DNA from 4 places in the Plantactinospora sp. CNZ321 genome. Region 2 is predicted to be linked to each of the others. Evidence: riboswitches for the same ligand, from Rfam matches in the RefSeq annotation. Region 2 holds a riboswitch; each other region holds the start of a gene.
The links. A riboswitch is a leader RNA that binds a small molecule or an ion and turns the genes downstream of it on or off. The one in region 2 is predicted to bind cyclic di-AMP.
Positions count from the first base shown of each region.

Region 1: linked by a shared signal. The riboswitch ahead of EV371_RS06010 (NlpC/P60 family protein) and the one ahead of EV371_RS04400 (coiled-coil domain-containing protein) in region 2 are both predicted to bind cyclic di-AMP.
Region 3: linked by a shared signal. The riboswitch ahead of EV371_RS22390 (C39 family peptidase) and the one ahead of EV371_RS04400 (coiled-coil domain-containing protein) in region 2 are both predicted to bind cyclic di-AMP.
Region 4: linked by a shared signal. The riboswitch ahead of EV371_RS09715 (VldE C-terminal domain-containing protein) and the one ahead of EV371_RS04400 (coiled-coil domain-containing protein) in region 2 are both predicted to bind cyclic di-AMP.

Region 1 is NZ_SHKQ01000001.1:1,355,063-1,362,488, forward strand. Features, by position in the region: gene EV371_RS05975 (GntR family transcriptional regulator) at 1-268, shown strand, start outside; gene EV371_RS05980 (glycosyltransferase family 2 protein) at 256-1,047, shown strand; gene EV371_RS05985 (hypothetical protein) at 1,633-2,682, shown strand; tRNA gene EV371_RS05990 (tRNA-Gly) at 2,825-2,898, opposite strand; gene EV371_RS05995 (zinc metalloprotease) at 3,111-4,109, shown strand; gene EV371_RS06000 (pyridoxamine 5'-phosphate oxidase family protein) at 4,111-4,680, opposite strand; gene dcd (dCTP deaminase) at 4,791-5,369, shown strand; gene EV371_RS06010 (NlpC/P60 family protein) at 5,471-6,508, opposite strand; cyclic di-AMP (ydaO/yuaA leader) riboswitch at 6,521-6,661, opposite strand; gene EV371_RS06015 (N-acetylmuramoyl-L-alanine amidase) at 6,952-7,426, shown strand, end outside.
Region 2 is NZ_SHKQ01000001.1:1,005,842-1,013,267, forward strand. Features, by position in the region: gene EV371_RS04370 (CHAT domain-containing protein) at 1-2,247, opposite strand, end outside; gene EV371_RS04375 (hypothetical protein) at 2,337-2,966, shown strand; gene EV371_RS04380 (dihydrofolate reductase family protein) at 3,027-3,653, opposite strand; gene EV371_RS04385 (SRPBCC family protein) at 3,653-4,159, opposite strand; gene EV371_RS04390 (metalloregulator ArsR/SmtB family transcription factor) at 4,163-4,504, opposite strand; gene EV371_RS04395 (cation diffusion facilitator family transporter) at 4,754-5,668, shown strand; cyclic di-AMP (ydaO/yuaA leader) riboswitch at 5,919-6,046, shown strand; gene EV371_RS04400 (coiled-coil domain-containing protein) at 6,152-7,156, shown strand; gene EV371_RS04405 (cellulose binding domain-containing protein) at 7,292-7,426, opposite strand, start outside.
Region 3 is NZ_SHKQ01000001.1:5,185,024-5,192,449, forward strand. Features, by position in the region: gene EV371_RS22375 (CDP-glycerol glycerophosphotransferase family protein) at 57-1,757, shown strand; gene EV371_RS22380 (GNAT family N-acetyltransferase) at 1,789-2,589, shown strand; gene EV371_RS22385 (DUF2231 domain-containing protein) at 2,795-3,328, shown strand; gene EV371_RS22390 (C39 family peptidase) at 3,460-4,332, opposite strand; cyclic di-AMP (ydaO/yuaA leader) riboswitch at 4,785-4,926, opposite strand; gene mdlC (benzoylformate decarboxylase) at 5,182-6,786, shown strand; gene EV371_RS22400 (hypothetical protein) at 7,143-7,426, shown strand, end outside.
Region 4 is NZ_SHKQ01000001.1:2,177,057-2,184,482, reverse strand. Features, by position in the region: gene EV371_RS09720 (phospholipase D-like domain-containing protein) at 1-1,448, opposite strand, end outside; cyclic di-AMP (ydaO/yuaA leader) riboswitch at 1,680-1,810, shown strand; gene EV371_RS09715 (VldE C-terminal domain-containing protein) at 1,814-2,842, shown strand; gene EV371_RS09710 (glycosyl hydrolase family 65 domain-containing protein) at 2,865-5,240, opposite strand; gene EV371_RS09705 (HAD-IA family hydrolase) at 5,257-6,072, opposite strand; gene EV371_RS09700 (multicopper oxidase domain-containing protein) at 6,243-7,426, opposite strand, start outside.

The DNA of each region.
Region 1 (7,426 bases), 350 kb from region 2:
CGACTACGAACCCTGGCCGGGCGGCACCCAACATCAGCTCTCCACCGTCGGTATCGAGCTGGACCGGATCGAAGAGGTCGTACAGGCCCGACCGCCACTGCCGGACGAGGCGGAACTACTCGACATCGAGGCCGGCGTCGCGGTCCTGGACGTGCGCAAGACGTCGTACGACATCCGGGACCGCGTGGTGGAGATCGCGGACGTCGTTTTCCCCGGTGACCGGACAGAACTCTGCTTCACGACGAAGCTGAAGCGGTGGAACGCTTGAGCCGACTCGTCTCGGTCGTCACGCCGGTTCACTGGCCCAGCGTCGGCTACCTCGCCGACGCCTACGGGTCGTTGGCCGGGCAGAAGATGCCTGACGGGTGGGACTGGCAGTGGCTCGTCCAGGAAGACGGGCAGGACGGGCTACTGCTCGACCAACTCCCCGACGATCCCCGAATCCTGCCCGGCAGCGGCCGGCCCGGCGGCCCAGGCGTCGCCCGAACCCTCGCGCTGGCACGGGCGGAAGGCGAATTCGTCAAGGTCCTCGACGCCGACGACCAACTCACCCCGGGCGCACTCGCCCGAGACATCGCCACGCTCACCGATAATCCGCACCTCGGCTGGGTCACGTCACGGGTCCTGGACCTGCACCCCGACGGGTCAACGCACCGATGGGACAAGGACCCACCCGACGGACCGATCAACTGCGGTGCGGTCCTCGCCTTCTGGAAGGCCAACGACTACCGGGCGCCCGTACACCCGGCGACCCTGTGCATGCGCCGGGATCTCCTCCTGGCCCTCGGCGGCTGGATGGCCCTACCCGCCTCCGAGGACACCGGTCTACTCATCGCGGCCAACGTCGTCAGCGACGGCTACTTCATCGCCGAACCTGGACTGCACTACCGCAAGTGGCCCGGCCAGATGACCGGCCAAGCCGCACACCGCGACCCGGCCGAGCACACCGCACGAATGCGGATCATCGAAGCACGGGCCGAAGCCCTGCGCTCGCTGCTGTCGGCCTCGCTGGCGTCGTTCGCCTCGTCGGCCTCGCCGACTTCCTGACGCTCCCACGTCTGCCGCACGGAAGGGCGCGCGGAACCGGAGGGGCGCACAGGGGCACGACGCCCGGACAGATCAGATACGTCAAAGGCCCAGCGTCAGAAAGTATTCTCCGACCTGGGCCTTCGTTGTTGGAGCGGGTGACGGGAATCGAACCCGCACTGTCAGCTTGGGAACTCGCTGGGGCGCCGACTCGGGCCAAGGTCAACGGGCTGCACTCCTGGTCACGGTGCCCGTGGTTGACCCCGGTTCCCCGTGGCTTCCCGGCGCTACGGGCACGTAGGGGGCACGCGCGGCGGCCACCGTGTTAAGCGCACTTGATAGCTTTTCCAGGGTGCTGCCGGTTCGCGGGGTCGTTGCGGGTGTTGTGGCAGCCGTACGGGCATGGCCTCGGGATGGTTCACCGCTGGGACTGGCTGATCGCTCTCCCCTGCTCCTGTTGCCGTCGTCGTGACGGCGGTTTGGGCTCGGTGCCACGGGTTTGAGTGTTGATGGGCTTCTCGGACTTGTCGGCGACAAGGCAGGGGCGGCGATTGCCGTCGTCCAGTACTGTCCGATCGCCAAACTCCTCAAAGCACGAGGGAACCCATGACAGCTTCCGTCAACTCCCGTCGCATGCTCGCCTGGACCGCGCCCGTGGCGCTCGCGCTGACCGCGCTCGCCCCGGCCCTGCCCGCCCAGGCCGCTGCCAAGCCCACTCCACCCACCATCACCGCCGGCCAGGTCGACAAGGACCTGAACGGCGATGGCATCGCTGACCTGGTCACTGTCGGCGGCCCGGACACCGGACTCGGGTCCGGCGTCTGGTCCGCGCTCGGCCTGAAGTCCCGCAAGACCGGCGTCGGCACCGGCCACGTTCAGACGGCCGTCAACATCGGCCTACACGGCAACGGCGCCGGCGGCACCGCATCCCCAGCCGAGTTCGACGGCGCGCAGATCATCACCGGCCTCTTCCGCGGTGAGACCGAAGAGGACTTCCTCGTCTACTACCCGGGCGGGGTCCACGCCGGCGTCGGCCTGGTCATCAGGGGCGCCGGCGACGGCACGATGCCCAACCCATACGGCAGCGGCATGGCGGTCATCGGCCGGGATCAGCTCCTCGACGCCAACGGCAACTCGCCGCTGACCCTGGTCAACGGATACGTCGCTGATGGACTCGACAACGGCCTTCCGGACCTGATCGGCATCTCCGGTGACGCCACCAACGGTTACCGCCTCGACTACCACCCCAACTTGGGCGCGCCGGGCGCTTACTTCGTCACCACCGCGCTGACCAACGCCACCCCGACGGGCGGCTCCGACTGGCAAAACTGGAGCATCGCCAGCACCGAGACCGCCTCCGGCCTCGCACTCTTCCTACGCAACGCCACCACCGGCGACCTGTACCTGTGGACTAGGGTCACCATGGTCGACAACGGCGACGGCACCGGCACGCTGACCTACATTCAGCACCGGGTGGCGGCGAACTGGAACACCGGCGTTCCCATCAGCACGCTGTGGGCCGCCGACATCAACACCGACGGCACGCCGGACCTGTGGACCGTGCTACCAAACGGCACCTACCGGGCGTACCTGATCTCCGGCCTGTCCACCGGCACCCCGGCGGTGACCGCCACCCGGGCCAAGCCGCTCGCCTGACCTGCTTGGGGCGCGCCACCACCCGGCGGCGCGCCCCAGCCATCACCGTCGAGGAGCCGCTGTTGAGTCCCTTAGCGGCCTCATACGCACGATAGCGATAAGGAAAAGCCCTGGTCGGCTTCCGCCTGACCAGGGCTCTTTCTGGAGCGGGTGACGGGAATCGAACCCGCACTGTCAGCTTGGGAAGCTGATGTTCTGCCATTGAACTACACCCGCGAGCGGACCCCACTGTACCCGGTCGGGTCCGATCATGCACTCACCCTCCCCGGCCGTACGACCCCGAGCACCTTCCGTCGGCTCGGATCGGTCGTGAACCACGCCGTACTGCCTCGTTTGCAACTCGGGCCACGGCTAGTAACGTCCGCCGCACCTGCAACTATGTCTCTGCGTCATCGCAGGACGACTCTCTGAATGCAAAGGGTGTAGCAATGGCGTTTCGTGGGCTGCGGTGGTCGTCGCGTTCCGGCGTGACCGGCATGGCGAGCATGTTTCTCGTCCTGCTGCTCGTACCCGGTCCGGCGATGGCGGCACCTCCGGACTCGGCCCGGCGGTCGGACGAATCGGGCTGTGTCGCGCCGATTGGAGGCCACACCGTGGTCCGAGGCGCCAGGGCGAGGCCCGGTGCGCCGCACATCACCGAGCCGAACGAGCTGACCCCGGCCGAGGCCGCCGAACTGGAGCGTGCGGTCGACTCGGCGTACGCGCAACGGGTCGGGGTCGCGCCGCTCGGCGTACCGGGGAGGGGGTTCGGGATCACCGTTGACGTGGTGTTCCACGTGGTCAGCGAGAACCGGAGCAGGGCCGGCGGGAACATCCCGATGTCGATGATCCGCGCCCAGTTGAGGGTGCTCAACGACGCCTTCGGTGGGCGTACCGGTGGGGCCTGGACGCCGTTCCGCTTCAGGTTGAAGAAGGTGAACCGGGTGGTCAACCCGGCCTGGTATCCGATCGTGTCGGAGAGCCCGGCGGAGGCGCAGATGAAGCGTGGGCTGCGGGTCGGCGGCAAGCACACCCTGAACATCTACACCGGGTTGCTGGAGGACCAGCTACTCGGCTGGGCCACCTTCCCGAAGGGCGACCTCGACCCGTACGACGGGGTGGTGGTGCTCGCCGAGTCGCTGCCGGGCGGCACGGCGGCGCCGTACGACGCCGGTGACACGGCCATCCACGAGATCGGGCACTGGCTGAATCTCTACCACACCTTTCAGCAGGGCTGTGCGGGCCAGGGTGACCACGTCTTCGACACGCCCGCCGAGGCGGAACCGGCCTTCGGCTGCCCGGAGGGACGGGACTCCTGCCCGACGGGGCCGGGCCTCGACCCGGTCCACAATTTCATGGACTACTCCGTCGACGACTGCATGTACGAGTTCACGTACGGCCAGGTGTTCCGGATGCTGAAGGCGTGGAAGGCGTTCCGGGAGCCGTAGGTCAGGACGCCGGAACCGGCTGCTCTTCGACGGCCCGGCGCCGGCCGCGTCGCCTTGGGCCGGCGACGCTGCCCTCGGGTGCGGTGACGGCACCGGCCGGGTCGAGCCAGACCTGCACGGCGGGTCGCTCGGACCGCTCTCCGCCGGCGAGCGGGGTGGCGCCGTTGCTGCCGTGCCGGGCCACCATCGCCACGTCGACGGTGAACTCGAAGAGCCGCCAGTCGACCTGCGGCGCGGCCCGCAGGTTGCCGGCGAGCCGGTCCACCCGGGCCTGGTCGGTCACCGGCCGGGCCCGGCCGGCGACGTACGCCTCGTCGTCGCTCTCCTCGGGCGGAAACGAGTGCAGCGCGTAGCGCCCGTCCCGTTCGAGGTCGCGCCGCTTCGGGGAGTCGACGACGAAACAGAAGAGTCCCTCGTCGGTGATGACCGGGGACACCGGGTGCACCCGCGGCCCACCGTCGGCGCGCACGGTCGCCAGGTAGCCGAGACCCGGGCCGTACTGCTGGATGAGGACGCGGATCGCGTCGGCGAGTCGGGGCTCGTCAGAGGCGAATTCGGACCAGGATGCCATGCGTACATTCTATCGAACACATGTTCGATCACCTACCCCGATCCCACCCGCGTCCCACCCATCGGCGAGGTCGCGGCCGGTCGCCGCCCTCGACTCGCTAAGGTGATCCGGTGCTGCTCTCCGACCACGACCTAGTGATCGAGATGAAGTCGGGCACGCTCGCGCTGGAGCCGTTCGATCCCGCGCTGGTGCAGCCGTCGAGCATCGACGTACGCCTGGACCGGCTCTTCCGGGTCTTCAACAACCACCTCTACACGCACATCGACCCGGCCGTGCAGCAGGACGACCTGACCTCGCTGGTCGACGTGCCGGACGGCGAGCCGTTCGTGCTGCACCCAGGCGAGTTCGTGCTCGCCTCGACGCTGGAGGTGATCTCCCTCGGCGACCAGCTCGCCGGCCGGCTGGAGGGCAAATCGAGTCTGGGCCGGCTCGGCCTGCTCACCCACTCGACCGCGGGCTTCATCGATCCCGGATTCTCCGGACACGTCACGCTGGAGCTGTCGAACGTGGCCAACCTGCCGATCCGGCTCTGGCCGGGGATGAAGATCGGTCAGCTCTGCATCTTCCGGCTCTCGTCGCCGTCCGCGCACCCGTACGGGTCGGCCGTCTACGGCTCGCGCTACCAGGGGCAGCGCGGTCCCACCCCGAGCCGCTCCTGGCAGAACTGGCGCACCTGGCCCACCGGCTGACGCCACGCCACGCCACGCGCCGGCCAACCCCGGATCGAACGGCAGAACCCCCGCCGCAGTCGCGCGACGGGGGTTCTGCCGTTGGCCTGGTCCGGGAGGCGTCAGCCCGGTCGACCGAAGCTGTGGATGTCGGTGCCCAGCCGCTTCATCTTGATCGGTTCGCCGGCCCGGGAGGCGTGCACGATCCAGCCGTCACCGACGTACATGCCGACGTGGCTCAGGTTGGCGTAGTAGAAGACGAGGTCACCGGGGCGTAGCGCGGAACGGCTGACCGACTTCACCGCGCCGCGCTGGGCGCGGGCGTTGTGCGGCAGCGAGACGCCGCCCTTGGCCCACGCGGCCAGGGTCAGGCCGGAGCAGTCGTACGAGCCGGGGCCGTCGGCACCCCACTTGTAGGGCTTGCCGATCTGGGCGCAGGCGAACTTGACCGCCTTGCCGGCCGCGCCTCCGGGGTAGGTGGCCGGGCAGGGCGCGGGCCGCAGCGGGCCGGCCGAGCCGTTCCCGTACGCCTGGATCCGCAGCTTCTGAAGCCGGTCGACCTCGGCGTCGATCTCCTTCTTCTTCGCCGCCAGTTCCGCCTCGGTCTTGGTCAGCTGGCTGACCAGCCGGTCCAGCGGGGCCTTCTGGGCGGCGTACTTCTCCTTGAGCGCGACGACCGCCTGCACCTCGCGCTGCTGCTGCCGCGCGAACTGGTCGAGCACCGAGAGCTGGCCGACCAGCGCGGTCGGCGACTTCGAGGTGAGCAGGGCGTTGACCGCCGAGGCCTTGTCACCCTTGTACGCCTGCACGGCGAAGTCGCTCACCCGGTTCATCGCGGCGTCGATCTGCGACTGGAGCGGGGCGATCTTCTTCTGCAGGGCGGCGGCCTGCTTCTTCTTCGCCGCCAGGTCCTGCCGGGTGGCGTTGTGCTTCTCGACGACCGGCTCCAGCTTGCGCCAGGCGGTGTCGATCTGCTGCTCGATCTCGGCCACCGTCGGCTCGGCGAGCGCCGGCGTCGTGCCGGTGAAGAGCACGGCGGCGCTGGCGAGTGCGGTGATCGCGATGGCGAGAATGGACCTTCGAGAGCGCGGTTTCGTGTCCCCGGAGTCGGTGGATGCCGACCGGAGGGATGACGACCGCAGCGGGGCAGGGGGAGCCACCGGGGTCCGTACTCCTTCTTCCGTAGCCCGCCTACCGGGTTAGCTGACGGGTTCGGGCGGGAAGATTGTCGCCCTACCGCGTTCGACGCGGATTCACCCCATGAAGCTCGGGTCCCCGGTTCGCTGAGTGTGACGATTCGGCGGTGTCGAGACGTCGCCGCCCGGCTAGGCGGCCTGCCGTCGGCTCGACGGTCCCCAACACTAGAGAAGGGTGTTATCCAAACGCAACCCCGTGATTGGAGTCGATTCGTTAGGTATTGGGGCCGTCGCTGACGGTGGGAAAGCCGTTCGGACCCCGCCGGGTCCGCCGGACACGCTCGGTATCCGTGGTGGAGTGAGTGAAAGATTTCTACATGGTGAGCAGCATGCTCGGCAGGTATTGACCGACAACGGTCCCGGGTGGAGGGTGATCATCAAGGCCACTCCCGGCTCATGGAGGTTCGATGCTTCCCACGACACACCCGCTGAGCAGGAAATTCGCGATCGGGGTCGCGATCGCCGGCGCCGCCGCGCTGCTGCCGGCCAGCCCCGCGCCAGCCGCCGTCGCGGCCCCCGACACCCGGCAACAGGAGTACGCCGCGGCGGCGGCCGAGTTCGGCGTACCCGAGAGCGTGCTGCTCGGCGTCTCCTATCTGGAATCCCGCTGGGACACCAACGCCGGCACGCCGAGCACCAGCGGCGGGTACGGCCCGATGCACCTCACCGACGTCGCCGGACTCGCCGCCGAGCCGGGGCATCCCGAACACGGCGAGGACCGGCGCGGCGACCCGGCCCGACCCGCCCGCCCCGCGACCGGACCCGCCGGCCCGCACGCCGACCGGACCGGCGCCCCACCCCCCGGCGGGCAGACCCTGGACGCCGCCGCCGCACTGACCGGAGCCGACGAGCACCTGCTCCGCGCCGAACCGGCGGCGAACA
Region 2 (7,426 bases):
CAGTTCGGCGATCCGGGGCGGTACCAGGAAGTCGGCGAACTCGGGAAGCTCGCGGATCCGGTGCAGCAGTTGGTCCCAGCGGTCGGCGAGGTGGCGCGGCGGCCGCCGCAGCGCCGGCGCGCCGGTGAGGTCGTGCAGGCGGCCGTCGATCCGCGACTGGGTGTCCAGCTCGGCCACGAGTTTCGTGAACTCCTCGGCGAGGTCGGGAGCGGAGCGCGAGAGTTCGGCTACGTCTATGCGGGCGCTCAGCTGGTTGGACAGCAGGATGCCGCGGCCAAGCTCGGCAAGCTCGACAGCACCCGCCACGTCACCGACCGCGAGGAGAGTCGCCGTGGCCTCGCCAACCAGACCCCAGCTGTGGCTGAGCTGGTGTTCCTGGTCGGACCATGCCAGGCCCTGAGGTGCGCACAGGGGCAGCAGCTCGACCGCTCCGCGCCACATCGCCGCTGCCTCGGTGAGCATGCCGGCCCGCAGAGCCAGGCGGCCGATATTCGTCCGGGCACTCGCCTGCGCCGTCGGTGTCGTATCTGTGGTGGTGCCGACCGCCTCAACGAGTCGCCGCACCACGCCTGCCCGACGCTCCGGATCGACTGCCTCTTCCTGGTAGGCGACCGCGAGGTTCTGCAGACGCCCCAGGAAGACCGGCGAGTCCGGCCTGGTCGCCGCCGCCGCCCGCTCGACGAGGTCGATCGCCTTGTCCAGGTCGGTGTGACCGGACTCCTCGCCCGTGCAAGCGGCTAGCCGGTGCCGATGCAGCAGGGCTCCGGCAAGGGAGTCGGCGAAGTGAGCCCACCGTGGGTCAGCCTCGTCGGTGCCGTCGAGCGCCTGCCGGCTGTATCCGGCACTCGCGTCCAGATCGGCGGGATCGCCACCGCTCAGGTAGCGCTGCAGCAGGTACCCGCTGAGGTTGGACTGTATCTGCCGTTGCTCGGTGTGCCTGATGCCGGCGATCGCGAGGGCACGTTCACCCAGTTCCACGGCGGTGTTCAGGTCTTCCAGCTCTCGGAAGCGTGCGAAGCGTTCGGAGTAGGCGTTGGCGAGACCTTCCAGTCGTGAGACAAGCTCGGGATGACCGTCGGGCAGCGCCCGGACGGCACGGTGACCGAGCTGGACGGCGTGGTCCAGGTCGCCCTGCGCGCCGAATCGCTCGAACCGTTTCAGGTACATCCTGGAGAGGTTCGCAACGCAGGTGCCGCGTTGTTGGCTGGTCAAACCGCCATGTGCCAGCGCTTCCTCACCGATCTCGATACTCGCGTCCAGGTCGCGGTGGTCACCGAGGTGTTCGTAGCGTTGGACGTAGGAAACGGCGAGATTGACCAGCGCTGTGCCTTGATAGTGGGCAGGAGCGCGTCGCCGTGACTCCTGCGCCAGTTCGACGTACCTACGCAGGTCGGCGGCGTCGCCGGCCAGGTTGAACCGAGCTCGAAACGCCAGACCCCGCTTGTAGAGCAGCTCCGCGTAGTCCCGGTCGTGCTCGCCAGCGATCTCCAGCGCCCTGCCCGCACGGTCGATGGCACTGTGCACATCCGCCGAGCGGCCAGTCGCCTCGTACCGCTCCAGATAGTCGAAGCTGAGGTTGGACAGGTTTCGGGCCAGCATGTCGACGCGCCGACCATCGACCACGACCGCCTCCCGGCACGTGATGGCCGCGTCGAGGTCACCGACGTCACCAACCCGCTCGTACCGTCGCTCGTACCCCGCAGCCGCCAGCTCGTGCAGAAGTGGCCGATGGGAGTTTGCGGCGTCGGCCACTTCCAGACCGTGTTCGGCATGCCGGATCTGCGCGTCCGCATCGGCTGGTGCCGGGTTGAGGTCGGCGCGACACTGGTGCGCGTAGGCAAGCCGGGCCAGCACCAGCGGCGTCGCCGGCGCCACCGCCAGGGCCTGCTCGCAGCACCGGACGGTGGCGTCGAGGTCGGACGGATCGCCCACGGCTTCGAACCGCACGATGTAGTGCTCCGCCAGCCGGCTGTACGCCACACCGCGTTGCGGATCGTCCGCAGGCAGAGCCACCACGGCTTGCGCACCGAAAGCAACAGCCGCCTCGATGTCAGCGGGAACGCTCGTCAGACTGAACCGAAGCCCGAATGCCTCACCGAGGACACCCAGGTAGATCCCTCGATGGGGATGGTCGGCCGCGACGTGCGGCAGCCCCCGCTCGAGCACGTCGATGGCCGCGCTGAGACCTGACACGTCGCCGGCCGCGGCGTAGACCGCGCTGGCCGCCTTGCTGAGCCGATCATGCAACTCGATGCTGTCGGGCGCGGCGGCGGCCCCCTGCCCCCGCGCTCTCCTCTTCCACCGCACCACACCAGACTTACACTAGAGTTCGATGTATGAGTGACCGGCGGCGCGAGTCACACTGGCGTGCGGAGCTGATGTCCTCCCTCGACCAGCTTTCCTCCTTGCGAGACGAGCTGCGTGGCAGCGAAAACGGCCTCGATCCCGAGTTGATCGCGGAAGCGGATGAGCTGTTGTCCAGGGCGCGCCGGGCGGCCGACGCACTCGCGCCGCTTTATCCGGTGCTTGACGCCGACGCGATCAAGGACTCCGGCCCACGTGGGTTGGATCCACTGACAGTTGTCTCGACCGTCGGCATCACCACCATCCTTCTACCCTTCGTGCAGAGCCTGATCGAAAACGCGGGCACCGACGCGTACCGCGCGCTGACCCAGCTCGTCCGCCGGTTCCGGGCACGCAAGCAGTCCGAGGCAGGCGCGGCGGAGCAACCGGATCCAGAGCGCATCATGCTGGGCGACCGCGAGACCGACGTACGCGTCGTCATCGACGCCCGGGTCGACGAGACCGCGCTCGCCGCCCTGCAGAAAATCGACCTCTCCGGCGGCTCACTGCGCGCGGCCACACTCCGCTGGAACCCGGAGACGAAGGCATGGGAGCCCGAGCCCGTACGCCGGCCAGTGAACCTATGGCTGCCCGGAGATCCACTCGACGAGGACTGGGGTTAGTCGTAGGCCCTGCCCACGCCTGGTGACGAATGGCTGTAGCACGATCTCCAGGTGTCGAGGTCATTGCTGCCGTGGGTGCACGGCGTAGGTCAGGTGTGTCACCCGCGGCGATGACTCGGAGCGGACCTGTTCCAGTGCGACCCTGGCGGCGTCCACGCCCTCGAACAGGCGGATTCCGGAGCCGAACAGCACGGGTGAGAGCGCGATCGAGAACTCGTCGATCAGGCCGGCGTTCACGTACTCCAGGATCGTCGCGCCGCCGCCCGCGATGCGGACGTCGCGGTCGCCGGCGGCCTCGCGGGCCCGGTCGAGCGCGGTCTCGATGCCGTCGTTGACGAAGTGGAAGGTGGTACCGCCGGGCCGCTCCCAGGGGTCACGCTTCTCGTGCGTCACCACGAAGACCGGCGTGTGGAACGGCGCCTCGGCCGGCCACATCTGCTCGCCGGCGTCGAACATGCGCTTGCCCATGACGCTCGCGCCGGTGCGCTCGAACGTCTCCCGCGCGATGTCGTTGTCGCGCCCCTCCTCGCCGCCCTCGCCGAGCTTCAGGTTCTCCCGGAAGAACCGCTGCGGGAAGATCCACGCCTGCAGTTCCATCCACTGTCGTCCCATCAGCTTCCCGCTGGACTCGGGTGCGATGAACCCGTCCAGCGACATCGACACGCTGAAGAAGACCTTCCCGGCCATCAGCCCTCCGCTCCCTTCCGAGCGATCTCGGTGACGTAGGCAGCCAGGTTGTCCAGGGTCTGCTGGCCGCCCTCGACCGCGTGGTACTTCTCGACCGCCTCGTCGCGCAGCTCCTTGGTGGGGAAGACCGTGCGCATCTCGATCCGGGTCGCCGCCCCGTCGGGCGCGAACGTGAGGACCGACTCGAAGGCGTTCGGGTCGCCGCGGGACTCACCGTGCAGCAGCGTGATCCCCTCCGGCGGGACGATCTCGGTCCAGGTGATCCACTCCTGGTAGTCCGTCCCGTCCGGTCCGTGCATCACGAAGTCCCACTCCCCGCCGACGCGGAACTCGAAGGACCGCGTGGTGGTGGTGAACCCCTCCGGCCCCCACCAGCGCGACAGGTGCCGCACCTCGGTGAACGCCTCGAACACCAGCTCCCGCGGGGCGTCGATGACCCGGGAGACCACGATCTCCCGGTCGGCCGTCGCGGATCGCGCCGGCGTTTCCCGTCCCGTCGTACCCATCAGCTACTCCCCTTGCCTTGCCTTCTTCAGTTCCTGCACGTATGCGTCCAACCGGTCGAAGCTCTCGTTCCAGAACCGCTCGAACCCGCCGGTCCACTCGTGGACCGGTCGCAGCCCTCGGGCGTCCAGGCCGTAGAGGCGCTGCTTACCCGCTTTGCGGTCCCGCACCAACCCGACCTCCCGGAGCACCCGCAGGTGCTTGGACGCCCCCGGCTGGGTCATCCCCAGCTCCCGGGCCAGGTCGGTCACCGGCCACTCACCCGACCGCAGCAGCACCAGGATCTCCCGGCGCTGCGGCTCGGCGATCGCGTTGAAGACGTCCGACGTCGTCGCTGCTCGTGCCATGGCAGTCATCATATACCCATAAGGGAATGCGTCAAGTCACTGGCGGTCTGCCGGGCCCCGGGGGACCCCGACCGCGCCTCTGGCCCCCCGAGCGCCGGCCCCCCGAGCGCCGGCCCCGCGAGCGCCGGGCGCCGGGCGCCGGCACCCTCGGTGCCGAGGGGTGGGCGTTCGGCGTCGCCTCTTCGATGGGACCGGCTCCCCCGACACCGCGTCGGCCGGCAGTATCGACAGCGGGGAAAGGAGAACGCGTTGGGAGGCGGGCACGACCACGGGGTGCCGCTGATCCGGGCGGCGCAGCGGCACCGGGGACGGCTGGTTGCCGCCTTCGTGCTGCTCGCCGTCCTGATGGTGGTGGAGACGGTCGCCGCACTGGTCACCGGCTCGCTCGCGCTGCTCTCCGACGCCGGGCACATGTTCACCGACGTGCTCGGGATCGGGATGGCACTGGCCGCGATCACGGCGGCCCGGCGGGTGGTCGGTGCTCCGCAGCGGACCTTCGGCCTGTACCGGCTGGAGGTGCTGGCCGCGCTGGCCAACGCGGTACTGCTGTCCGGGGTGGCGCTCTACGTACTGGTCGAGGCGGTACGCCGGTTCGCCGACCCGCCCCGGGTGGAGGCCGGCCCGATGCTCGCGGTGGCCGTACTCGGCCTGCTGGCCAACGCCGCCGCGTTCGGCCTGCTCCGACCCGGTGCGCAGGAGAGCATCAACCTGCGCGGCGCCTATCTCGAGGTGCTCGGGGACCTGCTCAACTCGGTGGGCGTGATCGTCGCCGCCGTGGTGATCATCCTGACCGGCTGGCGCTGGGCCGATCCGATCGTCGCCCTGGCGGTCGGGCTGTTCATTCTGCCCCGCACCTGGCGGCTCGGCCGGACCGCCGTACGCATCCTGGTGCAGGCCGCGCCGGAGCATCTCGACGTGGCGGCCGTAGGCACCCGGCTGGCGGCCGTGCCGGGGGTGTGTGACGTACACGACCTGCACGTCTGGACCCTCACCTCCGGGATGGAGGTGGCCTCGGCGCACCTGAGGCTGGACAGCGACGCGGAGGTCGGTACCGTACTCGCGGCGGCCCGGTCGGCGTTGCGCGAGGAGTTCGACATCTCGCACGCCACCCTTCAGGTCGAGCCGGACGCCGCGCCGGGCGGCTGCGGACCCACCGACTGGTAACCGGCCGCGACGCTGCGTGTCGGGGCGACCGGCCGGAAACTGTCGGAAATCCGCCCCCGGCAGGCGTAGAGGTTCACCGATAGTTAGCGGCATCTTAAGTTTCGTCCGCACGCTCGCTATTTTTGTCCGGATACATCCGTCTGAAGCAGGAGAATCGTGAATTCGACGGCAGCGACGCCACGTATCCCCGGACGACAACTGCCGGTAAGCTCGGCTCCGGTCTCCGCCGGGCGGCGCCCTCCGGCGCCTGCGGAGGCCGTCGCCTAATCGCACGCGCGAGCCGGGGAACCACGTACCAGGGGTGTATCCGCGCCAGCGGTAGGGATCTTCCGTCCCGAACCCGTCAGCTAACCCGGTCGGCGGCTGACGGAAGGACATTGTCATATGCCGTTCCTGGCACCCACCCGACAGGCTCCGGCGTCCGCGCGGAGCGCCACGAGACCGTCCCGGAAGGCCGCGACGACCGCGGCCATCGCCCTGGGCATGGTCCTCGCGGCACTCGGCGGCGCACCCGCCGCCGCGGCACCGGAGTACGCGACCGCCGCTGTGCTGGCCGCGGCACCCGGCGGGGACGACATCGACGGAGGCAGCGACAGCCTGCGCGAGCAACTCCAGGTCGCCAGCAAGGGCTACCTGAACGCCAAGAACAAGCTGAACAACTCCGTCAAGCGGCAGAAGGAACTGAACCAGCAGCTCGCCGCGCTGCGTACCGAGGTGGCGACCCGGGGTGAGCGGGTCGCCCGGATGGCCGACATGGCATACCGGACCGGCCGGCTCGGACAGGTCTCGGCCCTGCTCAACAGCGGATCTCCGACCAGCCTGGTGGACCGGGCCGCCGCACTCGACACCATCTCGGCGAACGAGAGCCGGGAGCTGCGCGGGCTGCGGGAGAGCCTGGACAAGGAGACCCAGGCCAAGGCGGCGCTCGACAAGGAGATCGCCGAGCAGCGCAAGCAGGTCGAGGTGATGGAGACCCGCAAGAAGCAGGCCGAGCGGGCGCTGGCGGCGGCAAACAACAGCGGCGGCGCCGGCGCGGGGATCAGCGGCAGTGGCGGCGGGTCGGCGCGGCCGGCACCCCGCAACGCCGACGGCTCCTTCCCGGACGAGTCGTGCAGTCAGAACGACCCGACCACCAGCGGCTGCATCACCCCGCGCACCCTGCACGCGCTGAAGCAGGCCCAGGCGGCCGGCTTCACCCGGTTCGTCTCCTGCTTCCGCAACGGAGGCAGCGGCGAGCATCCGAAGGGACAGGCGTGCGACTTCGCCGCCCAGAAGAACGGGTTCGGCGGGGTGGCCACCGGCGGCGACCGGACGTACGGCAACAACCTGGCGGCGTACTTCGTGCGCAACGCCGATCGACTCGGTGTGCTGTACGTGATCTGGTTCAAGCAGATCTGGCTGCCGAGCAGCGGTTGGAAGACGTACAACGGGGGCAACGGGGACCCGTCCAGCGACCACACCAACCACGTGCACCTGTCGATGCACTGATCGGCCGCACCCGCACACCGAACGAGAACCGCCGACACCGCCCGCCACCCCTGGGCAGTGCCGGCGGTTCTCCGTTCAGCGGCCGCCGGTTCTCAGCTCAGCAGCCGGTCCTCAGCTCAGCAGCCGGCTCTCAGTTCAGCAGCCGATCCGGGACGAGCCGAGCGCCACGTCGTCGAACCAGAGCGTGTTCGCACCCTCGCCGTAGCTCTCCCAGCCCAGCCGCAGGTCGGTGAGGTTCGGCCGCCAGTTGGCCCGGTTGTACCACTGCCC
Region 3 (7,426 bases), 4.2 Mb from region 2:
AGATCACCGTCCGGCGACGATCACCCCTCCGGCGGTCCGTCCCAGGAAGGAAGCGCATGCGTGGCGATCTGGTCAGGAAACTGACCGTCCGGTGTCTGAGCGCCGGCCTGGCCGTGCTGTCCTTCCTGGTCCTCGCCCTCACCTCGGCCGAGCTGCCGGGCCTCGCCCTGGCGGCGGCCGGTGCCGTCGCGGTCTGGCTGGAGCGCCGGGTCAACCCGCGCGCCGACCTGGTCGCCGAGCCGGTCCTGCTGATCGCCGGGATCCTGGTCGGGTACGCCCACCGGGTCCCCGAGGCCGGATGGAACTCCGTGGCGTTGGCGCTCACCGGGGCGGCCCTGCTCGGGCTGACCCTGACCGAGCGGCCGCTGCGGGACGCCGCCGAGCTGGAGGTGCGCTCGGCCAACCTCGGCGTACGGTCGTCGCCGCTGCTCGTCGCCGACCGGCTCGGGCCGGCGGTCCTGGTCCTACTGGTGGTACTCGCCGGAATGGCGGCGCTGACCCTGCCGGTCTGGCCCGCTCTGGTCCTCACCGTGCTGGTCGGCGCGGCCGCCACGGTCGGTGCGGTGGGGCCGATCGCACTGCGCCGGCTGCGTCCCTCCGGCGGGCAGAGCGCGGTCACCCACGCGCTCCGCCGGCACCAGCCGGAGTTCCTGCTCTACTTCTCCGCGCCGCCCGGCTCGGAATACCAGGTCATGATGTGGCTGCCGTACCTGGAGCGGATCGGGCGGCCGTTCATGGTGCTGCTCCGGGAGCCGAACTTCCTGCCGGCGATCTCCGCCGCCACCAGTGCGCCGGTGGTGGTCTGCCCGACACCACGCTCGATCGACGAGGCGATCGTGCCGAGCCTGCGAGTGGCGTTCTATGTCAACCACGGCGCCAAGAACAGCCACTGCATCCGCTTCGCGCATCTCACGCACATCCAGTTGCACCACGGCGACAGCGACAAGGCGCCGAGCGCCAACCCGGTCTCCGCGATCTTCGATCGGATCTTCGTGGCCGGGCAGGCGGCGATCGACCGGTACGCCCGCAACGGCGTGACCATCCCCCGGGAGAAGTTCGCCATCGTCGGCCGGCCGCAGGTGGAGTCGATCGCGGTGCGCCGGGAACCGATCCGGGACCGGGCCGACAAGGTGGTGCTCTACACGCCCACCTGGACCGGTCACAACGCCGACGTCGACCACTGCTCGCTGCCGGTCGGCGAGACCCTGGTTCGCGGGCTGCTGGACCGGGGTGTGACGGTGATCCTGCGGGCCCACCCCTACACCTCGCAGAACCCGGCCTCGGCCCGGCAACTCGCCCGGATCGAGCAACTCCTCGCCGAGCACCGGACCAGCACGGGGCGGCAGCACGTCTTCGGCGCCGACGCGGCGAAGAAGATGACCCTGGTCGACTGCGTCAACGCCTCCGACGCGCTGGTTTCGGACGTCTCCGCGGTGATCTCCGACTACCTCTACTCCGGCAAGCCGTACGCGGTCACGGACCGGGTCGGTGAGGGTGACCGGTTCGTCGAGGGGTTCCCGCTGGCCGGCTCGGGGTACGTGCTGGACTCGCAGATGTCCAACCTGGACGACGTACTGGACCGGCTGCTGGGCAGCGATCCGCTGGCCGAGGTCCGGTGGCAGACCCGTACCCGCTATCTCGGCGACTTCCCCGAGCAGCGCTACGCCGACGGGTTCCTGGAGGAGGCCCGCCGGCAGGTGGCCGGCGCCAGGGCGGCCCGCCCGGTGCCGTCGCCCCGCCCCGCACCGGTCTCCTGAGGTCGATCGACGGCTGTGCCATGATGCGTCGGTGACGACGATCAGGACCAGTCAGGACCGGAACGAACTGGCCGACCTGCTGCGCCGCGATCCCCACCTGCACGCGTACGAACTCGGCGACCTCGACGACTTCTACTGGCCGTACACCACCTGGTACCGGTACGACGACGCGGTGGCGCTGCTCTACCAGGGCGGGCCCACCCCGGTACTGCTGGCGCTGCACCGCTCGCCGGCGGTGCTGACCGAACTGCTCACCGGTCTCCTCCCGCTGCTGCCCCGGCACTTCGAGGCACACCTCTCCCCCGGCGGCGCGGCGGTGCTGTCCCGGAAGTACCCGGTCAGGTCGCGCGGGTTGCACCTGAAGATGGCGCTCACCGACCCGGACCGGCTGGCTCGGATGGCGCCCGGCGGCGAGGTGCTCACCGAGGCCGACCTACCGGAGCTGACCGCGCTCTACCGGGCGGCCTACCCGGGGAACTGGTTCGACCCCCGGATGGTCGAGACCGGGCACTACGTGGGGCTGCGCCGCGACGGCGAACTGATTGCCGTCGCCGGGGTGCACGTCTGGTCGCCCCGTTACCGGGTGGCCGCGCTGGGCAACGTGACGACGGCTCCGGCGTACCGGGGGCAGGGGTTGGCCAGCACGGTGGTGGCGACACTCTGCCGGCGGCTGCTGGAAACCGTCGACACGGTGGCGTTGAACGTCGTCGCGGAGAACACCGCCGCCTACAAGCTGTACGACCGGCTCGGCTTCAGCCCGATCGCCGAGTACGCCGAGTACACCGTCGGCGAGCCGGCACCCACCCCCGAGGCGGATGTCCGTCCGCTGTGAACCGAACCGGCGATGAACCGGACCCCGGCACGTAGCGGTCCGACCCTTGTCAAGGGTCGACACCGCGGGCACCATGTCAACGTTCTCGAAAGCCGCCAGTCCGCCAGACGCCGGGCCGCCAGGCATCCGGGCCGGCTGTCCGCCCCGTCCATACGTCTGCCGTCCATCCCTGTCTTCGCAGCCGATCTGTCGCCGAGGAGCGCCGGTGCTTGAGGAGTTCATGGGCATTCCCGCCCACCCCTTCCTGGTCCATCTCGCGGTGGTGTTCGTGCCACTGCTCGCCCTGACCACGGTCGGGTACGCGTTCGTCCCGTTCGTCCGTCCGCACCTGCGTTGGGTGCTGGGACTGCTCGCCGTCGCCACCCCGCTGGCCGCGCTGATGGCCAAGCTCTCCGGTGACCGGTTCCTCGCCCGGCTGGAGTCCCGCAACCGGGTCAGCCCGGAGTACGTCCCGCGGCTGGCGGAGCACCAGGACCTCGGTACCAACACCCTGTTCGCGACGATCGCGCTCGGGGTGCTGGCCCTGGCGCTGGTCGTCCTCGTCAAGCCCCGCGGCGCCGCCGCGGCGCCGACCGGTGGGGCGGACGGGGACGGCGCAGCCGGCACGACTGCCAAGGGGGCGCCGATGCTGCTGACGCTGGTGCTCGCTGTGCTGTCCCTGGCGGCGGCGGGGATCGCCCTCTACTACGTGTTCCGCACCGGCGACACGGGCGCCCAGGCGGTGTGGGAGGGCCAGTGATCAACCCCTGATCGCGGGCCTGGTCGCGCCCCGAAGAGGACGCCGGCCCGCCCCACATCCCGGTCGGCACGGGTCGTCCGGGTGGGTGGGGCGGGCCGGCGTCTGGGTTGTCGCTACCGGCGGGCGGGGGGTCAGGACGAGTAGCCCCGGGTGGCCACCCAGTTCGCCAGGTCGATGGTGGTCATCCAGTAGTGGCTGTCCGCGCCCGGGATGGCCGGGTCGGCGATCTTCACGGTACGACCGTCGTCGCGGTAGCCGACCACGGTCACGTAGTGCCCGCCGGGGTAGCTGTGCCAGCCGCCCGCGAGGTCGGTGGCCGAGCCGGCGATGTTGACGACCACGGCGTGCCCGCTGGTGACGGCGCGCACCACGTCCGCCTGGAGTTGGTCCATCTGGGCCGGGGTGGCGGCGCCACCGGGGATCGCGGTGGTGCGGTAGACATCGGTCCCAATGATCTTGTTCAGCACCCGGGTGGTGTCATGGGCCGAGTTCGTGCCGCTCATCGTGGTGCCGAGGTCGGCGGCGACCGCGTCCTGGCTCGGCTGCTTGTCCCGGACGGTCAGCGCGATCCGGGTGGCGGCCGGGCCGCAGTACCAGCCGTTGATCTGGGCCTGGAACCGGTAGTCCAGCAGCTTCGACTCGGGTGGCGCCGGTGGCTTGCTCGGGCTGCTGACCGGGGCGGCCCTGGTCGCCTTGCTGGCCGCCGGGGCGGGCTCGGTGGTCGCCGGCTGCGACGGGGTCGCCGGCTTGGTGGTTGCCGGGGCGGTGCTGTCCGGGCTGGTGCCGCCCGGGGCGGCGGTGGCGGCTCCGGCCTGTCCCGCCGCCGGGCTGCCGTGATCGGCGACGGCGACGGTCGAGGTCTGCGGGCTCTCCGTCGAGCCGGTCGAGGTCAGGACGACTCCGGTGGACGCGGCTGCGGCGAGCACCGCGGCCGAGGCGAGCGCGAGCCGGTTGCGCCGGCCCGACATGGCGGTCCTGAACCGTCCGTTAATCGCGTGCTTCAACGTTTCCTCCAGGGGAAATGCGCGTCACCCACACCGGGGGGCAAGGAATGACGTGGCGTTTCTGTCGCTGCCGGAATGTGCCGTGAAATCGCACGGAGTCGCACGGGACGGCCCGCCGAGAAACGTTCGGCGGAACGGACCGATGGTGCGAGCGGACCGGTGGCACGCCGACCGGCGGTAGCGCCGCTTTCGGCGTACCTGTGGAATCAGCGGCACCACGATCCGTCGCCGCCGGCTGACGGCCTCAGCGGGAACTCTCGGCCAGCTGGCCGGCGGCCCCGCGGTGCCCGCGCGTCGACGACTTCGGCGGCACAGACCGCTATCGGGTCAGGTTCGGGTGCCGCCCGGGGACCGAGTGGTCCGGGACGGTCGCGGCGGCCGGGCGCGGGACCGCGACGCAGCGAGGGAACCGGGGGGACGGGCCAGGGCCCGGGTGGTGCGGCACGAACACGTACTCCTTCCGACACCGCCTACCGGGTTAGCTGACGGATTCGGGCGGGAAGGCCGCCCTACCACGGGCCAGCGGCTCGCGGATTCACCCCAGATAACTGTGGGTCCCCGGCTCGTTACCTAACGACTCGGCGGGTCTGCTCCGGTGTCACCAGATGGTGACCAAGGGGCCGGACCAGACGCGCCGAGATTACTGGCCGCCTTCTGCCGTTGCCAACCCTGCTGAACAGCGAAAACAGTGACCCAGAACGCGATTGGGACATCGCGCGGCCGGCCGCCGGGCCCCGAGCGACCAGCCAGATAAACCAGCATGATCATGTACGGGTGCGGTATGACGGAAATGACCGGCTTAGCCCGGTGGTCCGAGGATGGGACGAGGACTCCAGGAGGCTCCTTCCGATGACAACGGTGCACGAAGCGACCTACGACCTGCTCCGTTCCCTCGGCCTGACCACCCTGTTCGGCAACCCGGGCTCCACCGAGGAGCCATTCCTGAAGAACTTTCCGGCCGACTTCGCCTACGTTCTGGCCCTTCAGGAGGCCTCCGCGGTAGCGATGGCGGACGGCTACTCCCAGTCCAGCGGCCGGCCGGTGCACGTCAACCTGCACACCGCGCCCGGCACCGGAAACGGCATGGGGAGCCTGGTCACCGCCTGGCACAACAAGACACCAATGATCGTGACCGCCGGCCAGCAGACCCGGACGATGAACCTGTCCGAGCCGATGCTGACGAATGTGCGTCCGACCCAACTCCCCGAGCCGTACGTCAAATGGAGCCACGAGCCGCTGCGCGCCCAGGACATCCCGGAGGCGTTCATGCGGGCATTCGCCACCGCCGTAGCTCCGCCGGCCGGCCCGGTGTACCTCTCCCTGCCGCTGGACGACTGGGACGAGCCTGCCACCGGCACCGCGCAGGTGCGCCGGGTGAGCACCCGGGTCGCCCCCGACCCAGCGGAGCTGGACCGGTTCGCCGAGATCCTGGCGGCCAGTCGGCACCCCATGCTGGTGATCGGGCCCGCGGTGGACCGGACCGGTGGCTGGGCCGAGGCGATCGCCCTCGCCGAACGGAGCCGAGCACCCGTCTGGCAGCCACCATTCGCGGACCGGGTCGGCTTTCCGCAGGACCACCCTCAGTTTCAGGGGCTGCTGCCGCCGGCCATCGGGCCACTGGCCGAGAAGCTGGTCGGCCACGACACCGTACTGGTGATCGGTGCCCCGGTGTTCCGTTACTACCCATACGTCCCCGGTCGACGGGGTTACCTGCCGGGCGGCACCCGGCTGCTGCACATCACCGACGACCCGGCCGAGGCCGCCCGGGCACCGGTCGGCGACAGCCTGCTCGGGGACGTCGCGCTCGCCTGCGCCGGGCTGGCCGAGCGGCTGCCAGCAAGCGACCGACCGATGCCACCGCCCCGGGCCGCCGCGCCGGACGGAGCTGCCACGGGCCCCCCGCTCGACCCGGCGGCGCTCTTCGGCGCACTCGCCGCCGAGTGGCCGGCAGACGGCATCGTGGTCCCCGAATCCCCCTCCAACCTCAGCGTGCTGCACCGGCAACTGACCATCACCCGGCCGGGTTCGTACTTCAAGATGGCCAGCGGCGGCCTGGGCTTCGCGCTGCCGGCGGCGGTCGGCATCGCGCTCGCCCAGCGGGACATCCGACAGCACCGGCCGGTGGTGGCGGTGATCGGTGACGGCTCGTTCCAGTACTCCCCGCAGGCGCTCTGGACCGCCGCGCAGCATCGGCTGCCGATCGTCTTCGTGGTGCCGGTCAACCACGAGTACGGCGTGCTGAAGGCCTTCGCCGACCTGGAGGACGCACCGGGAGTCCCGGGGCTGGAACTCCCCGGACTGGACATTCCGGGCATCGCCCGCGGCTACGGCTGCACCGCTCACCAGGTGGAGTCGGTGGACGAGTTCCGGACGGCATTCCGGGCCGCCCTCGGCATCGAGAGCCCGACCGTGCTGGCCGTGCCGATCACCCGGGACGTCGCGCCGCTGCTCTGACCGCCGCCAGGTGTCACGGTCCGGTCGGCATATACGGTCAGTGCCTGATTGCCCGGGATCGGCAGGGCCTACCTCGACCCCACCGGGGCCCGGGCGGGAGTAATGATCGACTTCCCGGGCGCGGAATGTTGGCGGCCAGCGGATCGTTACATTACGCGTACGGCTGAGTACCACCCCCCGTGACCTGGACTGGTGGCCGAGCCTTCGGGAATGATCCCGGGCCACCGGTCGTTACATACTGTGTTCGCCCGAGTACCGGCACCCCCTGGAGCCGTGTGTGGGCGTACCCCTCTCTCCTCCAATGACACCCCATCCCCCCGGTGGGGTGTTCATCCCCGATTGGAAGGAAGACCATCATGAACACCACCATGTTCAGCCGATGGCTCCCGGCCATCGAGCAGACCTCCCTGATCCGTAGGACCGCCCTGGGTGTGGCTGGTCTGGCCTTCGTCGGCGGTACCGTCGCCGGCCCGGCCGTCGCCGCGCAGGCCGCCCCCGAGCATGTCGGCACCCCGGTGTCGCAATCGGTCCTGGCCGACAAGGACGACAAGGGTGGCAAGGACATCCTCAAGCACGACAAGCGGGACAAGGACCGCAAGAGTAAGGATCGTAAGCCGTCGCGGGACAAGCTGGTACCGCA
Region 4 (7,426 bases), 1.2 Mb from region 2:
GACACGGTGACGTTCCGGCCGGCGGAGTCGCGGATCGAGGCGACCGCGGGGGTGAACTGGTCACCGGTCGCCACGGCGTTCGCGGTCGCGAACCCGGCGTTCGGGTACCGGTCCGGAGAGATGGTCACCGCCGCGTTCTTGATGGCGTTGAAGTCGGCGACGAATCCGTCGTAGATTTCCGGGTTGTCCAGGCGCATGAAGGTCTCGTCGTTCTTCTTCAACGCGCCGTTGGTGAGGTTCTGGGTGCCGGTGTAGACGTACCGGTGCGGCTGGTTGTCCTTGCGGGACACACCCTGGACCAGGAGGTACTTGGAGTGGATGCTGCCGTCGGAGCACTCGCCGTTGACCCCGGCCTCGACGGTGAAGAACGACTGCCGGCATCCGCCGGGATCCATCGCGTAGACACCGATGCCGCGTGCGGTCAGGCCGGGCAACGCGTCCTGGTGCTCGCCGGTGGCCACCTCGACGGTGCATCCGGCAGCCTGCTTGTCACCCAACGCGTCGATCACCTCGGGCCGGGCGGCCCGGAAACCCCACATGGCCATCCGGATGATGTCGTCGGAGCTGCCGGTCGAGCACTGCACGTCGTCGATGGCGGCGGCAACGATGTCGGAGCGACTGCTCTGCGGGTTGAACGACTCCGCGATCGTCGCGCTCTCGCTGGCGCTCGGCGACTCGCGTGGCGAGAACCAGAGCCGTGTGCTGCCCGCGTCGACGTGCCCGCGCTCGTACGACTTCGCCGTTCCGGTGACCTGGAGCTTCCGGCCGACGTAGCTGCGGAAAGCGCTGGCCAGCGCCGGGTCGTTGTCGACCCGCACCTGGTTCTGCCACATCTGCTGCTGGGGCTTGGTCGGGTTCGCCGAACTGACCACGGTGACGTCGGTACGCCCGTCGGAGAGCTCGCTGAACACCCAGAACTTGTTGTGGTTGATGCCGGTCCCGCCGGACGAGCAGGAGATGCGGCACTGCCAGGTCCAGGATCCGCCCGCGCCGACACGGTAGCTGCCCAGCTCGGTGACGAGTCGGTTCACCTGGTTGGACAGCGCCCCGCAGGACGCGGTGGTGCCGCTGGTGCAGGCCTCGACGATGAGCCGTACGCTGACGCCGCGGGCGTGCGCCGCCAGCAGGTTGTCGGTGATTCCCTGGTCGGAGAAGGTGTAGAGCGATCCGTACACGGTGGAGCCGGGGGCGGCGAGCGCGACCAGGTCGGCGATCTGATCCCGGAGCCCGGGGGTCTGGTAGGGAAGGAAGCGCGCGCCGTTCCGGCCGGGGTCGGGGGTCGCGTAGACCGAGTCGGGCACCGGGTCGAGGTTCGGCCGCAGGAAGAGCACGGTGCTGTCACCACTGGTGACGGTCGCGACGGAGGCGGCGGCGGGGGTGGCGGGCAGAATGCCCGAGCCGGCCGCGACGATGACGCCGAGCAGGAGCGATCGAAGACGCCGAGGCATGGATACTCCCCTCTGGGGTGGCGACGGAGGCCGCCGAAGGCCCGGCGGCGGATCAGGCTACCAAGATCGCCCTCGATTTCCAGCCCGTCCGTCGCACCGGCACCGCCGACGTACCTCCCGGCACGCCCCGAGGCAATTTCCACGCCGGATCACTCCGAAATCCACCTGTTCGACCCAGTTGATCAGGTACGCTGACCCCGGTCTCGCCCGGTGGCGCACCCCTCCGCGCCGGCGTGACCGCCGCCGAATCACTCTCGGGTGAGCCGGGGACCCAGGTAGGTGGGGTGAGTCCGCAACCGCGGTAGGGACTTGTTCCGTCCCGAACCCGTCAGCTAACTCGGTAGGCGGGCGACGGAGGGACATGCATGACGGGATCCACACGTCGGCGGCTACCGCTGGCCCTGGCCCTGCTCGCCACGTTCGGCGCGCTCACCGGGGCGGCGCTCCGGCCCGGCGTGGCGGAGGCGGACAGCCCCGCCATCCTCGGCGACGAGGGCGACACGCCGCTCCTGCGCGACCTGCTCGAATCGACCGGCCGAGGCTACCTACAGGCAAAGAACGCGCTGGCCAACGCCCAGGCTCGGCAGGCGAGGATCGCCGCCGAACTCCGCCGGGTGCAGGCACGCATCGCGGAGCTGCGCCCCCGGGTGGAACAGGTGGCCCGGGCGGCGTACCGGACCGGCCGGATCGGCCCGGTGATGGTACTGCTGCACAGCGGCTCGGCCGACGAACTGCTGGAGCGCGCCCGTGGCCTGGAGGCGGTGGCCCTGCGGGACAACGACGCGCTGCGCGGACTGCACCAGGCCCGGGAGCGGGCCACCCGGGCGAAGCAGGCGCTGGACGCCGAGGTACTCGAGGAGCGCCGGCAGCTCACGATCATGCTGCGGCAGAAGCAGGCCGCCGAGCGGGCGCTGGCCCAGGTCGGTGGCGCCTCCACCGGAGGCTTCGTCAACGCCAGGTCACCGGTGGCCCGGCCGGCGCCACGCGCCGCCGACGGCTCCTGGCCACCACAGTCGTGCAGCCTGCCCGACCCGACCACCACGGGCTGCGTCACCCCGCGCACCCTGCACGCCTACACCGAGGCGCGCCGGGCCGGCTTCACCCGGTTCACCGGCTGCTACCGCTCCGGCGGCCCGTACGAGCACCCGAAGGGGCGGGCCTGCGACTTCTCCGCCGAGAAGGGCGGCTTCCGGGGTGCCGCCAAGGGTGCCGACCGGATGTACGGCAACAACCTCGCCGCGTTCTTCGTCCGCAACGCCGACCGGCTCGGTGTGCTGTACGTGATCTGGTACCGGCAGATCTGGTTGCCGACGACCGGCTGGAAGTCGTACGGCGGGGCGCACGGCGACCCGTCCAGCGACCACACCAACCACGTACACCTGTCACTGATCTAGGTCCGCCGCCCCCCGGGGCGGGTCAGCTCGGCTCGCTCTCCGGGGTGCGGCGGGCCGGGGCGCGGCCGGCGGGCTGGGCCGGCTGCGGGCCGGTCGGGCGGGCCGGCGGGATGGGCCGGGTCGCCGACTCCTCGCAGCTGATCCGGACCTTCTCTCCGTGGTGCAGCAACTCCAGGGCGTCGTCCTGCTCGCCGTCGCGCAGCGAGTACGTCGCCTCGTCCCGCCGTACGTCGACCCGCAGGTGCACGCCCCGGTAGCGGAGCGAGAACTCCAGCCGGTCGATCCGGCTCGGCAGCCGGGGGGCGAAGGAGAGCGTCTGGGTGTGGTCGCGCATCCCGCCGAAGCCGGCCACCAGGGCGATCCAGGCCCCGCCCAGCGAGGCGACGTGCACGCCGTCCCGGGTGTTCTGGTTCAGGTCGTGCAGGTCCATCAGGGCCGCCTCGCCCAGATAGTCGTGCGCGAGTTCGAGGTGCCCGGTCTCGGCGGCCAGTACCGCCTGGGTGCACGCCGACAGCGACGAGTCGCGGACGGTACGCCGCTCGTAGTAGGTGAAGTTGGCCGCCTTCTCCTCGTCGGTGAACGCGTCGCCGCGCCAGTGCATCGCCAGCACCAGGTCGGCCTGCTTGATCACCTGTTTCCGGTAGAGGTCGAAGTAGGGGTAGTTGAGCAGCAGCGGGTACTGCTCCGGCGGCGTGCCGGCGAAGTCCCACTCCTGGAAGCGGGTGTAGCCCTCCACCTGCGGGTGCACGCCCAGGTCCCGGTCGTACGGGACGTGCATGTCGTGCGCCGCGTCCCGCCAGGCGGCCGTCTCCTCGTCGTCGACGCCGAGCTTCCACGCCTCCTCGGGATGCCGGGCGGCGGCGTCGGCGGCGGCCAGCAGATTCCGCTGGGCCATCAGGTTGGTGTAGACGTTGTCGTTCTTCACCGCCGTGTACTCGTCCGGCCCGGTCACCCCGTCGAGGTGGAACCGGCCGTGCCGGTCGTGGTGCCCCAGCGAGCGCCAGAGTCGCGCGGTCTCCACCAGCAGTTCGAGCCCGACCTCGCGTTCGAACTGCTCGTCGTCGGTCGCCTGCACGTATCGACGCACCGCGTCGGCGATGCCGGCGGCGATGTGGAATCCGGCGGTGCCGGCCGGCCAGTACGCCGAGGTCTCCTGGCCCCGGATGGTCCGCCACGGGAACGCGGCGCCGCGCAGTCCCAGCGTCCGGGCCCGCTCCTGGGCCAGGTGCAGGGTGGAGTGCCGCCAGCGCAGCGCGGAGTCGACGGCCGACGGCAGGGTGTAGGTCAGTACCGGGAGCACGAACATCTCGCTGTCCCAGAACGCGTGCCCGTCGTACCCCGGCCCGGTCAGCCCCTTCGCCGAGATCGGCCGCAGTTCGGCGCGGGCGCCGGCCTGGAGCACGTGGAAGAGTCCGAACCGGACCGCCTGCTGCACCTCCGGGTCACCCTCGAGCTGCACGTCGGAGTCGTTCCAGAAGGTGTCGAGATAGCCGCGCTGCTCGGCGCAGAGCCCGTCCCAGCCGGAGAACTTGGCGCCGGCCAGCGCCGCCGCCACCTGGTCGCGCAGCGCCGGGCGGGAGCGGCGGCTCGACCAGCCGTACGCGACGAACTTGACCAGGCGGAGCTGCTCACCCGGCTTGATCACCGAGGTGACGGTGGTCCGGGCCCAGTCCTCGTACGCCTCGGTGCCGACCAGCTTGCGTTCCGGCCCGTACACCTCGTGGCTCATCGAGACGGCCACCCGCAGTCCGCTCGCCTTGGTGCGGTGGATCATCAGCGCACCGTCGGTGTGCACCAGGTGCTCCTCGGACTGCAACGGCGACTCCAGCACCGCCGCCACCCGGGGATCCCGGCTCTGCGCCGGAAGCTGCTCGTTGGCGACCAGTTCCGACTGGATGATCAGCCGCATCGGGCCGTCCACCGGCTCCACCCGGTACTCGATCGCCGCTACCGAACGCTGGGTGAACGAGACCAGCCGGGTCGAGCAGATCCGCACGGTACGCCCGGCCGGAGAGCGCCACTCGACCGACCGTTGCAGGGTGCCGGCACGCAGGTCGAGCACCCGCTCGTGGTTGAGCAGTTCGCCGTAGCGGACGTCGAACGGCTCGTCGTCGACGAGCAGCCGGATCGGCTTGCCGTTGGTGACGTTGACGATCGTCTGGCCGGACTCGGGGAAGCCGTAGCCCGCCTCCGCGTACGGCAGCGGCCGCAGCTCGTAGAAGGAGTTCAGGTACGTCCCCGGCAGGCCGTGCGGCTCGCCCTCGTCCAGGTTGCCGCGCAGTCCGATGTGCCCGTTCGAGAGCGCGAACACCGACTCGGACTGGGCCAGTACGTCCAGGTCGAGCCGGGTCTCCCGGACCCGCCAGGGCTCGACGGGATAGGCCCGTTCCCGGATCATCGGCGCCTCCTCGCAGTCACCGGACCACCTCCGGCCCGGCCCCCGCCGTTCCGGCACCGCCCCGACCGGCTGCCGCCGGGTGGCCGCCATCCGCCTCGGGGAGTAGTTCGGACAGGTCGCGCACCACGATGTCGGCGCCGTGCTCGCGTAGCGCGTCGGCCTGGCCCACCCGGTCGACCCCGACCACGAAACCGAAGTTGCCGGCCCGGCCCGCGGCGACCCCGGCCAGCGCGTCCTCGAAGACCGCGGCCCGGTCGGGGCGGACCCCGAGCAGCGCGGCGCCGGCCAGGAAGGTGTCCGGCCAGGGCTTGCCGCGCAGCCCTTCCCGTCGGGCGACGACGCCGTCCACCCGGGCCTCGACCAGCGGTTCGAACCCGGCCGCCGCGACCACGTCCCGGGCGTTGGCGCTGGCCGAGACGACGGCCCGGCGCAGCCCGGCGGCCCGCGCGGCATGCAGGTAGGCCACCGATCCCTGGTACGGCAGCACCCCGTCGTCGTGGATCCGCTGGAGCAGGATGACGTTCTTGCGGTTGCCCACCCCGTTGACGGTGTCGACGGTCGGCGGGTCGTCCGGCTGGCCCTCCGGCAGGGTGATCTGCCGGGAGGCGAGGAACGTCCGCACCCCGTCGGCCCGGGGGCGGCCGTCGACGTACCGGTTGTAGTCGTCGCCCGGGTCGTACGGCCGGAACGGCTCGCCGGTGGCCTCGGCCCAGCGGCGGAGGAAGTCGTCGAAGGTCTCCGCCCAGGCGGCGTTGTGCACCCGGGCGGTCTGGGTCAGTACGCCGTCGAGGTCGAAGAGGCAGGCGGTCACGTGCGCGGGTAGGCCCAACACGCCTAACAACCTAACCGGGAAGGCCTCGTGCGGCACGTTTTCGGGTTCGGCCACGCCGACGCACGCGGGGCGGGCTCCCGCCCGGCCGATGCACGCGGGGCGGGCTCCCCCGGCCGACGCACCGGGGCGGGCTCCGCCGACGACCGTGCCGCCGGGCGGAGCCCGCTGGTTCAGCCGTGGGCGTGGCCGTGCCCACTCGGCGGTCGTCCCGGTCGCTGGCCGGGCTCGACCACCACGAACTGCCCCATCATCCCCTGGTCCTCGTGTGCCAGCAGGTGGCAGTGGTACATGTACGGCATGTTCGGGTCGGCGTGGTCGGCGAACCTGGCAATGATGCGCACCGAGTCCCCGGCGGCGAGCAGCACGGTGTCCTTCCAGCCGCGAAGCTCCGGCGGCGGCTCCCGACCGTCCACCGAGAGCACCTGGAACTGCACGTCGTGTACATGGAAGCTGTGCGGGATGCCGTCCAACTTCTTGATTTCCCAGATCTCGGTGGTGTCCCGGGTGACCGCGAAGTCGATCCGGTCCATGTCCATCGACCGACCGTTGATCTGGAAACCGGCCAACTGGAACCGGCGGGTCTCGACGGCCGACGCCGGGTCGAGCCGTTCGACCGGTACCAGCCGGTCCGGCGTCTCCGGTGCCGGCGTGAGGCTGCCGGCGGCCCGCAGTTCGAGTACGTCGAAGGTGTCGTCGCCGCCGGTGAAGCGGTCGACGGGGAAGCCGACGCCCTGGTCCGGCGGGTAGCTGCGCAGCACCAACCGCTCCGCCGGCCGCACCGACACCACGACCTCGGCCCGCTCGCCGGGGGAGAGCCGGATCCGGCCGGTCCGGTGCGGGCGTTCCAGCAGGCCGCCGTCGGTGCCGATCAGGTCGAACGCGCGGTTGTCGGCGAAGCCGAAGTCGTACGTCCGGGCGTTGGAGCCGTTGAGCAGCCGCAGCCGGACCCGTTCGGTGGTGACGTCCAGGTACGGCCCGACGGTCCCGTTGACCAGGAGTGTGTCTCCGAGGATGCCGACGCCGCCGAACGAACCGCTGTCGTCGAATCGCCCGTCGGACGTGAACTGCCGGTCCTGCACGATCACCGGGATGTCGTCGACGCCGTACCGGCGGGGCAGCGCCAGCGCGGCCGACGGCTCGTCGTCCAGGATGAACATCCCGGACAGTCCCCGGTAGACGTGCTCGGCGGTCTCGCCGTGCGGGTGCGGGTGATACCAGAGCGTGGCGGCGGGCTGGTCGACCTTCCACCGCGGCGACCAGGTGGCGCCGGGCCGGACCATCTGGTGCGGGCCGCCGTCCATCGCCGCCGGCAGGTGCATGCCGTGCCAGTGCACACTGGTCGGCCGGCCGATCC